2 linked regions of the Verrucosispora sp. NA02020 genome follow. The protein of the gene in region 1 interacts with the protein of each later gene in a pairwise test. Links are inferred from orthologs where the notes say so. Each region holds a gene or a part of one and is shown in the gene's direction. Other genes may lie near its edges. The genes, in order: HUT12_RS27150 and HUT12_RS22545.

What was found.
Region 2: the proteins of HUT12_RS27150 (region 1) and HUT12_RS22545 interact in binary tests that used the Escherichia coli proteins (3 or more experiments, as listed by UniProt). The link is inferred for Verrucosispora sp. NA02020 from one-to-one orthologs.

The regions. Positions count from the first base shown.
Region 1 is NZ_CP054923.1:6,093,567-6,098,139, forward strand. What follows is about bases 221-4,485. They hold HUT12_RS27150 (multifunctional oxoglutarate decarboxylase/oxoglutarate dehydrogenase thiamine pyrophosphate-binding subunit/dihydrolipoyllysine-residue succinyltransferase subunit), read left to right. Parts: upstream 221-535; coding sequence 536-4,285; downstream 4,286-4,485. Other genes in these bases: HUT12_RS27145 (ABC transporter permease), read left to right, coding at 221-267; HUT12_RS27155 (DUF6104 family protein), read left to right, coding at 4,361-4,485. Outside these bases: more of HUT12_RS27145, read left to right, coding at 1-220; more of HUT12_RS27155, read left to right, coding at 4,486-4,540. UniProt on the Escherichia coli protein: E1 component of the 2-oxoglutarate dehydrogenase (OGDH) complex which catalyzes the decarboxylation of 2-oxoglutarate, the first step in the conversion of 2-oxoglutarate to succinyl-CoA and CO(2).
Region 2 is NZ_CP054923.1:5,172,247-5,175,395, reverse strand. The notes cover bases 266-3,106. They hold HUT12_RS22545 (ABC-F family ATP-binding cassette domain-containing protein), read left to right. Parts: upstream 266-804; coding sequence 805-2,409; downstream 2,410-3,106. Other genes in these bases: HUT12_RS22540 (cadmium resistance transporter), read right to left, coding at 2,520-3,106; HUT12_RS22550 (neutral zinc metallopeptidase), read right to left, coding at 266-574. Outside these bases: more of HUT12_RS22550, read right to left, coding at 1-265; more of HUT12_RS22540, read right to left, coding at 3,107-3,116. UniProt on the Escherichia coli protein: Genetic data indicate it may be involved in ribosome assembly or function.

The DNA.
Region 1 (4,573 bases):
GGTGCGGTGATCACCGCGTCGGTGCTTTACCTAATTGGTACACAAGTTGTCGGTCTGCTGTTCCTCCTGCTGTCGAACTGGCTGGACAACATGGCCGTGATCAAGTGGCAGGTGATCTGGCCCGCGGCGGCCTCCCAGATCATGATCACCCCAGGTGAGAACGAGATGTTGCCCGCCTGGTGGGTCGGTGCCGTGGTGCTGATCGGCTACGCCGTGGTGAGCTGCGTGGTCGGCATCCTGATTACGCGGCGTCGCGACATCTCCTGATTCGCGGACCCGGAGAGCGACCGGGCCGGGCCCGGTCCGATCGGCGACGAGCCGGTCGGGCCGGGCCCGTGTCATAGCAGCTAGCAGGGCGACACGCTGGGCTTACGGAACTTCTGGCATCTTCTGTGAATCGGACCACGGGACGGAGGTGGAAATGCCTCAGCGATCAGTACGGCGTAGCCTTGAACCCGTCCTGTGTGCGCTCGTCCTGGCGCGGACGGACACCGCGTGACACACCAAACCCGCGTGAAAGAGGCGATTACCGGCCGTGTCGACCCAGCAGACTTCGCAGGAGAACCCACTGGCGGGTTTCGGCCCGAACGAGTGGATCGTCGAGGAGATGTACCAGCGCTACCTCGCCGATCCCAGCAGCGTCGACCCGGCCTGGCACGACTTCTTCGCCGACTACCGGCCCGGCCCCGGCAAGGGCCGCTCCGCCGACGGTGACGGCCCGGCGACCACCACCGAGTCCGCCCCGAAGGCCCCGGCCAAGACTGAGCCGAGTGCCGCCAAGTCCGAGCCGAGCGCCAAGGCCACACCCGCGGCCAAGGCGGAGCCGGCCAAGTCCACGGCACCGGCGAAGGCCAAGCCGGCCGCCAAGTCCGAGCCGGCCAAGGCGACCACGACGAAGTCCATCCCGGCGAAGTCGGCCCCGACCGCCACCGGGCCGCAGACCACGCCGCTGCGCGGCGTCGCCGCCCGGATCGTGCAGAACATGGACGCCTCACTGGCCGTGCCGACCGCGACCAGCGTGCGCGCGGTGCCGGCCAAGCTGCTGGTCGACAACCGCATCGTGATCAACAACCACCTCGCCCGAGGGCGCGGCGGCAAGGTCAGCTTCACCCACCTGGTCGGCTACGCGCTGGTCCGGGCGATGGTCGCGCACCCGGAGATGAACAACTCCTTCGCCGAGGTCGACGGCAAACCGGCGATGGTCCGCCCCGAGCACGTCAACCTGGGCATCGCCATCGACCTGGCCAAGCCCGACGGCAGCCGGACCCTGGTGGTGCCCTCCATCAAGGGTTGCGAGCAGATGGACTTCCGGCAGTTCTGGCAGGCGTACGAGGACGTGGTCCGGCGGGCCCGCCGCAACGAACTGACCATGGACGACTACTCCGGCACCACCATCTCGCTGACCAACCCCGGCGGCATCGGCACCGTGCACTCGATGCCGCGCCTGATGCAGGGCCAGAGCGCGATCATCGGCGTCGGCGCGATGGAGTACCCGGCGCCGTACCAGGGCATGAGCGAGGCCACCCTCGCCGAGCTGGCGGTCAGCAAGGTCATCACGCTGACCAGCACGTACGACCACCGGATCATCCAGGGCGCGCAGTCCGGCGAGTTCCTCAAGGTCATGCACGAGCTGCTGCTCGGCGAGCACGGCTACTACGACCAGATCTTCACCTCGCTGCGCATCCCGTACGAGCCGGTGCGCTGGATGCGCGACGTCGCGGTCGACAGCGAGGGGCAGATCAACAAGACCGCGCGGGTGCACGAGCTGATCCACTCCTACCGGGTCCGGGGCCACCTGATGGCCGACACCGACCCGCTGGAGTTCAAGATCCGCAAGCACCCCGACCTGGACGTCCTCCAGCACGGGCTGACCCTGTGGGACCTGGACCGCACCTTCCCGGTGAACGGCTTCAACGGCCGGCAGCGGATGCGGCTGCGGGAGATCCTCGGGGTGCTGCGCGACTCGTACTGCCGCCGGGTCGGCATCGAGTACATGCACATCCAGGACCCGGCCGAGCGCCGCTGGATCCAGGAGCGGGTCGAGCGCAAGTACGAGAAGCCGCCGGCCGACGAGCAGAAGCACGTGCTGAACCGGCTCAACGCGGCCGAGGCTTTCGAGACGTTCCTGCAGACCAAGTACGTCGGGCAGAAGCGCTTCTCGCTGGAGGGCGGCGAGTCGCTGATCCCGCTCCTCGGCGAGGTGCTGGAGGCGTCCGCCGAGAACGACCTGGACGAGGTCGTGATCGGCATGGCCCACCGGGGTCGTCTCAACGTGCTGGCCAACATCGTCGGCAAGCCGTACGAGAAGATCTTCTCGGAGTTCGAGGGGCACCTCGACCCGCGCTCCACCCAGGGTTCCGGCGACGTGAAATACCACCTGGGCCAGAACGGCAAGTTCACCACGCCGGCCGGTGACCACTCGGTCAAGGTCTCGGTGGTGGCGAACCCGTCGCACCTGGAGGCGGTCGACCCGGTGCTGGAGGGCATCGTCCGCGCCAAGCAGGACCGCATCGACCTCAAGCTGGAGGGCTACACAGTGCTGCCGCTGGCGGTGCACGGCGACGCCGCCTTCGCCGGTCAGGGTGTGGTGGCCGAAACGCTCAACCTCTCCCAGCTGCGCGGCTACCGCACCGGTGGGACCGTGCACGTGGTGGTCAACAACCAGGTCGGCTTCACCACCGCGCCGGAGTACTCCCGGTCCAGCCTCTACAGCACCGACGTGGCGCGGATGATCCAGGCGCCGATCTTCCACGTCAACGGCGACGACCCCGAGGCCGTGGTCCGGGTCGCCCGGCTGGCCTTCGAGTACCGGCAGACGTTCAACAAGGACGTCGTGATCGACCTGGTCTGCTACCGGCGGCGCGGGCACAACGAGGGCGACGACCCCTCGATGTCCAACCCCCAGATGTACAAGATCATTGACTCGAAGCGCTCGGTCCGCAAGCTCTACACCGAGGAGCTGATCGGGCGGGGTGACATCACCGTCGAGGACGCCGAGGAGCTGCTGCGCGACTACCAGGCGCAGTTGGAGCGGGTCTTCAAGGCCACCCGCGACGCGGCCAGCACCCCGCGCCAGGTCAGCCGCCCGGCCCGGCAGGACGAGCCGGAGCCGCAGGTGGAGACCGCGACCGACGCGTCGGTGGTCAAGGCCGTCGGCGAGGCGCACGTCAACCTGCCGGACGGCTTCACCCCGCACAAGCGGATCCAGCAGTTGCTCGACCGGCGGGCCCGGATGTCCGTCGAGGGCAACATCGACTGGGGCTTCGGCGAGATCATCGCCTTCGGGGCACTGCTGCACGACGGGGTCACCGTCCGGCTCGCCGGACAGGACTCCCGGCGCGGCACCTTCGTGCAACGGCACGCCTCGATCGTGGACGCCGAGACCGGTGACGACTACCTGCCGTTGCAGTCGCTGACCGGCGACGGCGAGCGGTCCCGGCTCTTCGTGCACGACTCGCTGCTCTCCGAGTACGCCGCGATGGGCTTCGAGTACGGCTACTCGGTGGAGAACCTGAACGCGCTGGTCTGCTGGGAGGCCCAGTTCGGCGACTTCGTCAACGGCGCCCAGTCGGTGATCGACGAGTTCATCTCCTCCGGTGAGGTGAAGTGGGGCCAGCGCTCCGCGGTCACCCTGCTGCTGCCGCACGGCCACGAGGGACAGGGCCCGGACCACACCTCCGGCCGGCCCGAGCGGTTCCTCCAGCTCTGCGCCGAGGACAACATGCGGGTGGCCATCCCGACCACCCCGGCGAACTACTTCCACCTGCTGCGTCGCCAGGCCCTCTCGCCGAAGCGCAAGCCGCTGGTGGTGTTCACGCCGAAGTCCCTGCTGCGGCACAAGCTCTGCGTCTCCCCGGTCGAGGACTTCACCACCGGCACCTTCGCACCGGTCCTGGCCGACCAGGCGGCACCCGCCGCCGATCAGGTCAAGCGGGTGCTGCTCTGCTCGGGCAAGGTCTACTACGACCTGTTCCAGGCGCGGCAGGAGCGCGGCGTCACCGACACCGCGCTGATCCGGCTGGAGCAGCTCTACCCGATGCCGGTGGAGGAGATCCGGGCCGCGCTCGCCCAGTACCCGAACGCGGAGGACTTCGCCTGGGTGCAGGAGGAGCCGGCCAACCAGGGTTCCTGGTCGTTCGTCGCGCTCAACCTGCTGGAGCACCTCGACGGGGTCCGCCTGCGTCGCATCTCCCGCCCCGCCGCCGCCGCCCCGGCCGTCGGCTCGGCGAAGATGCACGAGGTGGAGCAGAACGCGCTCATCGAGGCGGCGCTGCCCCGCCCCTGACCCACCGACCGCGAACACCGGGGCGGGCCATCGGAGACGGTGGCCCGCCCCGGTGAGCATGTCCGAGGAGACCTGATGTACTTCACCGACCGTGGCATCGAGGAGTTGGTCCAGCGCCGGGGGGACGAGGACGTCACCCTGGAGTGGATCGGCGAGCGGCTGCGGGACTTCGTCGACCTCAACCCCGAGTTCGAGACCCCGATCGAGCGCTTCGCCACCTGGCTCGCCCGGCTCGACGACCCCGACGACGAGTAGTCCGCAGCCCGGACCGCCCCGGCACCGGGCGTC
Region 2 (3,149 bases), 920 kb from region 1 along the record:
GGCGGACCTGCTCGTTGGTGCCGAGCAGGTTCTGCACGTGGTGGCCGTACTCGTGGGCCAGCACGTACGGCTGGGCGAACTCACCGGTGGCGCCGAGCTGCGTGGCGAGCACCTCGTAGAAGGAGAGGTCGATGTAGACCAGCGAGTCGGCCGGGCAGTAGAACGGGCCGACGCCCGAGTCGGCCTGGCCGCACGCGGTGTTGACGGCCTGGTCGAAGAAGACGGTACGGGTCGGCCGGTACTGCTCGCCGAACGCCTCCGGCAGGGCGGTCCGCCAGTACGCCTGGATCGAGTTGACGTAGAGGCTGTTGCGGCAGTCGAGCTGCTCCAGGGCGTCCGGGGCCTCGCAGCGCTGCTCCAACGCGGTGTTGTCGCCCTGCTCGCCGCCGGTCATGGCGTTCAGCCCGAAGCCGCCGCCCACCAGCGCCACCAGCACGGCGATGACGATTCCGACGATGCCGCCGCGACCACCGCCGATCGGGATGGGGATGCCCAGCCCGCCTCCCCCTCCACCACCACCTCGCCGGTCCTCCACCTGGCTGGTGTCGATCCGCGCATTCTCGTTCAGCTCCATGATGACCCCGATCAGTCGGTGGCTCGCGGGCCGGAACCGGTCCGGACGGCGAATCGGTACCCGACGATCTTGGTCGGTAATCCGCGTTCGCCGTTCACCGGGGCCCGGTACAATCGACCCGTGCTGCTCTGCGAAGGCTGAACGCCCCGCGCCGACGGGTCACCATGATCCGCCGGCGCTTTCGTGTGCCCTGAGTCAGCCCTGCGGATCCCGAGAGCGAGTACCCCGACATGATCACTGCCAGCGGCCTGGAACTGCGCGCCGGCGCCCGGATCCTGCTGTCCGACACCACGCTGCGGGTGCAGCCGGGCGACCGGATCGGCCTGGTCGGCCGCAACGGTGCCGGCAAGACCACCACCCTCAAGGTGCTCGCCGGTGAGGGACAGCCGTACGCCGGACAGATCGACCGGCGCAGCGCCGTCGGCTACCTGCCACAGGACCCGCGTACCGGCGACCTGGAGGTCACCGGCCGCGACCGGGTGCTCTCCGCCCGGGGCCTGGACAAGCTGATGGCCGGAATGAAGGACCTGGAGGAGAAGCTCGCCGACGGCGGTGACGAGAAGCTGGTCCGTCGGTACGGCGCGCTGGAGGACCAGTTCGCCGCGCTCGGCGGGTACGCGGCCGAGGCCGAGGCGGCCCGGATCTGCGCGAACCTGGGGCTGCCCGACCGGGCGCTCGCCCAGACCATCGGCACCCTCTCCGGCGGTCAACGTCGGCGCATCGAGCTGGCCCGGATCCTGTTCCGCGACGCGGCCGACAACGGCGGCGGGATTCTGCTGCTCGACGAGCCCACCAACCACCTCGACGCCGACTCGATCACCTGGCTGCGCGGTTTCCTCGCCAACCACAAGGGCGGGCTGGTGGTGATCTCGCACGACGGGTCGCTGCTGGAGTCGGTGGTCAACAAGGTCTGGTTCCTCGACGCCACCCGGTCCGTGGTCGACGTCTACAACCTGGGCTGGAAGGCGTACCTGGAGGCGCGGGAGACCGACGAGCGGCGGCGGCGTCGGGAGCGGGCCAACGCCGAGAAGAAGGCCGGCGCCCTGATGGCCCAGGCGGACAAGATGCGGGCGAAGGCCACCAAGACGGTGGCCGCGCAGAACATGGCCCGGCGGGCCGAACGCCTGATGTCGGGCCTGGATGAGGTCCGCGTCGGCGACAAGGTGGCCAAGGTACGTTTCCCCGCCCCGGCGCCGTGCGGCAAGACTCCGCTGACCGCGTCCGGCCTCTCCAAGTCGTACGGGTCGTTGGAGATCTTCACGGACGTGAACGTGGCGGTGGACCGGGGTTCCCGGGTGGCCATCCTCGGGCTCAACGGTGCCGGCAAGACCACGCTGCTGCGGATGCTCGGCGGGCTGTTGGAGCCGGACACCGGCGAGGTGCGGCCCGGCCACGGGCTGCGGCTGGGCTACTACGCGCAGGAGCACGAGACGCTGGACATCGAGCGGACCGTGCTGGAGAACATGCGGGCCGCCTCGACCGAGCAGACCGACACCGAGCTGCGCAAGATCCTCGGTGCGTTCCTCTTCTCCGGCGAGGACGTGGACAAGCCCGCCGGGGTGCTCTCCGGTGGCGAGAAGACCCGGCTGGCGCTGTCGACCCTGGTCTGCTCCGGCGCGAACGTGCTGCTGCTGGACGAGCCGACCAACAACCTCGACCCGGTCAGCCGCGAGCAGGTGCTCGACGCGATCGCCAACTACCCGGGCGCGATCGTCCTGGTCACCCACGACCCGGGCGCGGTGCTGGCGCTCAAGCCGGACCGGGCCATCCTGCTGCCCGACGGCGACGAGGACGCCTGGAGCGACGACCTGCTCGAACTGGTCGAGCTGGCCTGACCATTTGCACCGGGTGTAAGGAAGGGCCCCCTACTAACGCCAGGCGTATAGGAAGGGTCCCCTCCTAACACGCGCGTCCTAACACGCGCGTCCTAACACGCGCGCCGACGTCAGCGGGCGAGGTCGAGCAGGTGACCGACGACGCCGGAGCTGGCCAGGATGACCACGCCGACGCCGATGAAGATCGCCGGCACCAGCCAGTGGCCGGTGCGTTCGACCAGCCGGGTCACCCTCGGGTGGCCGCCGAGCCAGGCACCGGCGACGCACCAGACGGCGACCAGGGCCGCGAAGACCACTCCGAAGACGGCGGCGTCGGCGACACCGAGGGTGCGCAGCACCGGCACGTAGACGGCCACGTTGTCGGCGCCGTTGGCGACGGTCACGGCGGCCACGCCGACCACACCGGCGACCACCGGGGGCGGCTCGTCGTCGCGTCGCCGCAGCGCGCGGAGGCCGAGGGCGATCGGCAGCAGTCCGAGCAGACCGGTCCACTCGTCGGGCACCACCAGGAGCCCGGCCGCGACCACGGCACTCACCAGCACCAGGGCGCCGATGCCGAGGTACTGACCGGTGACGATCTGCCCGACGCGGGGACGGCCGGTGGTGCGGGCGGCGACGAAGAACACCGTCAGGACGACGATGTCGTCGATGTTGGTGGCGGCGAAGACCACCGCGGCGACGGTCGCGGGGCCGAGCAGGTCGAGCATGGCCGGCAGCGTACGGGCACCGGGCCGACCGGA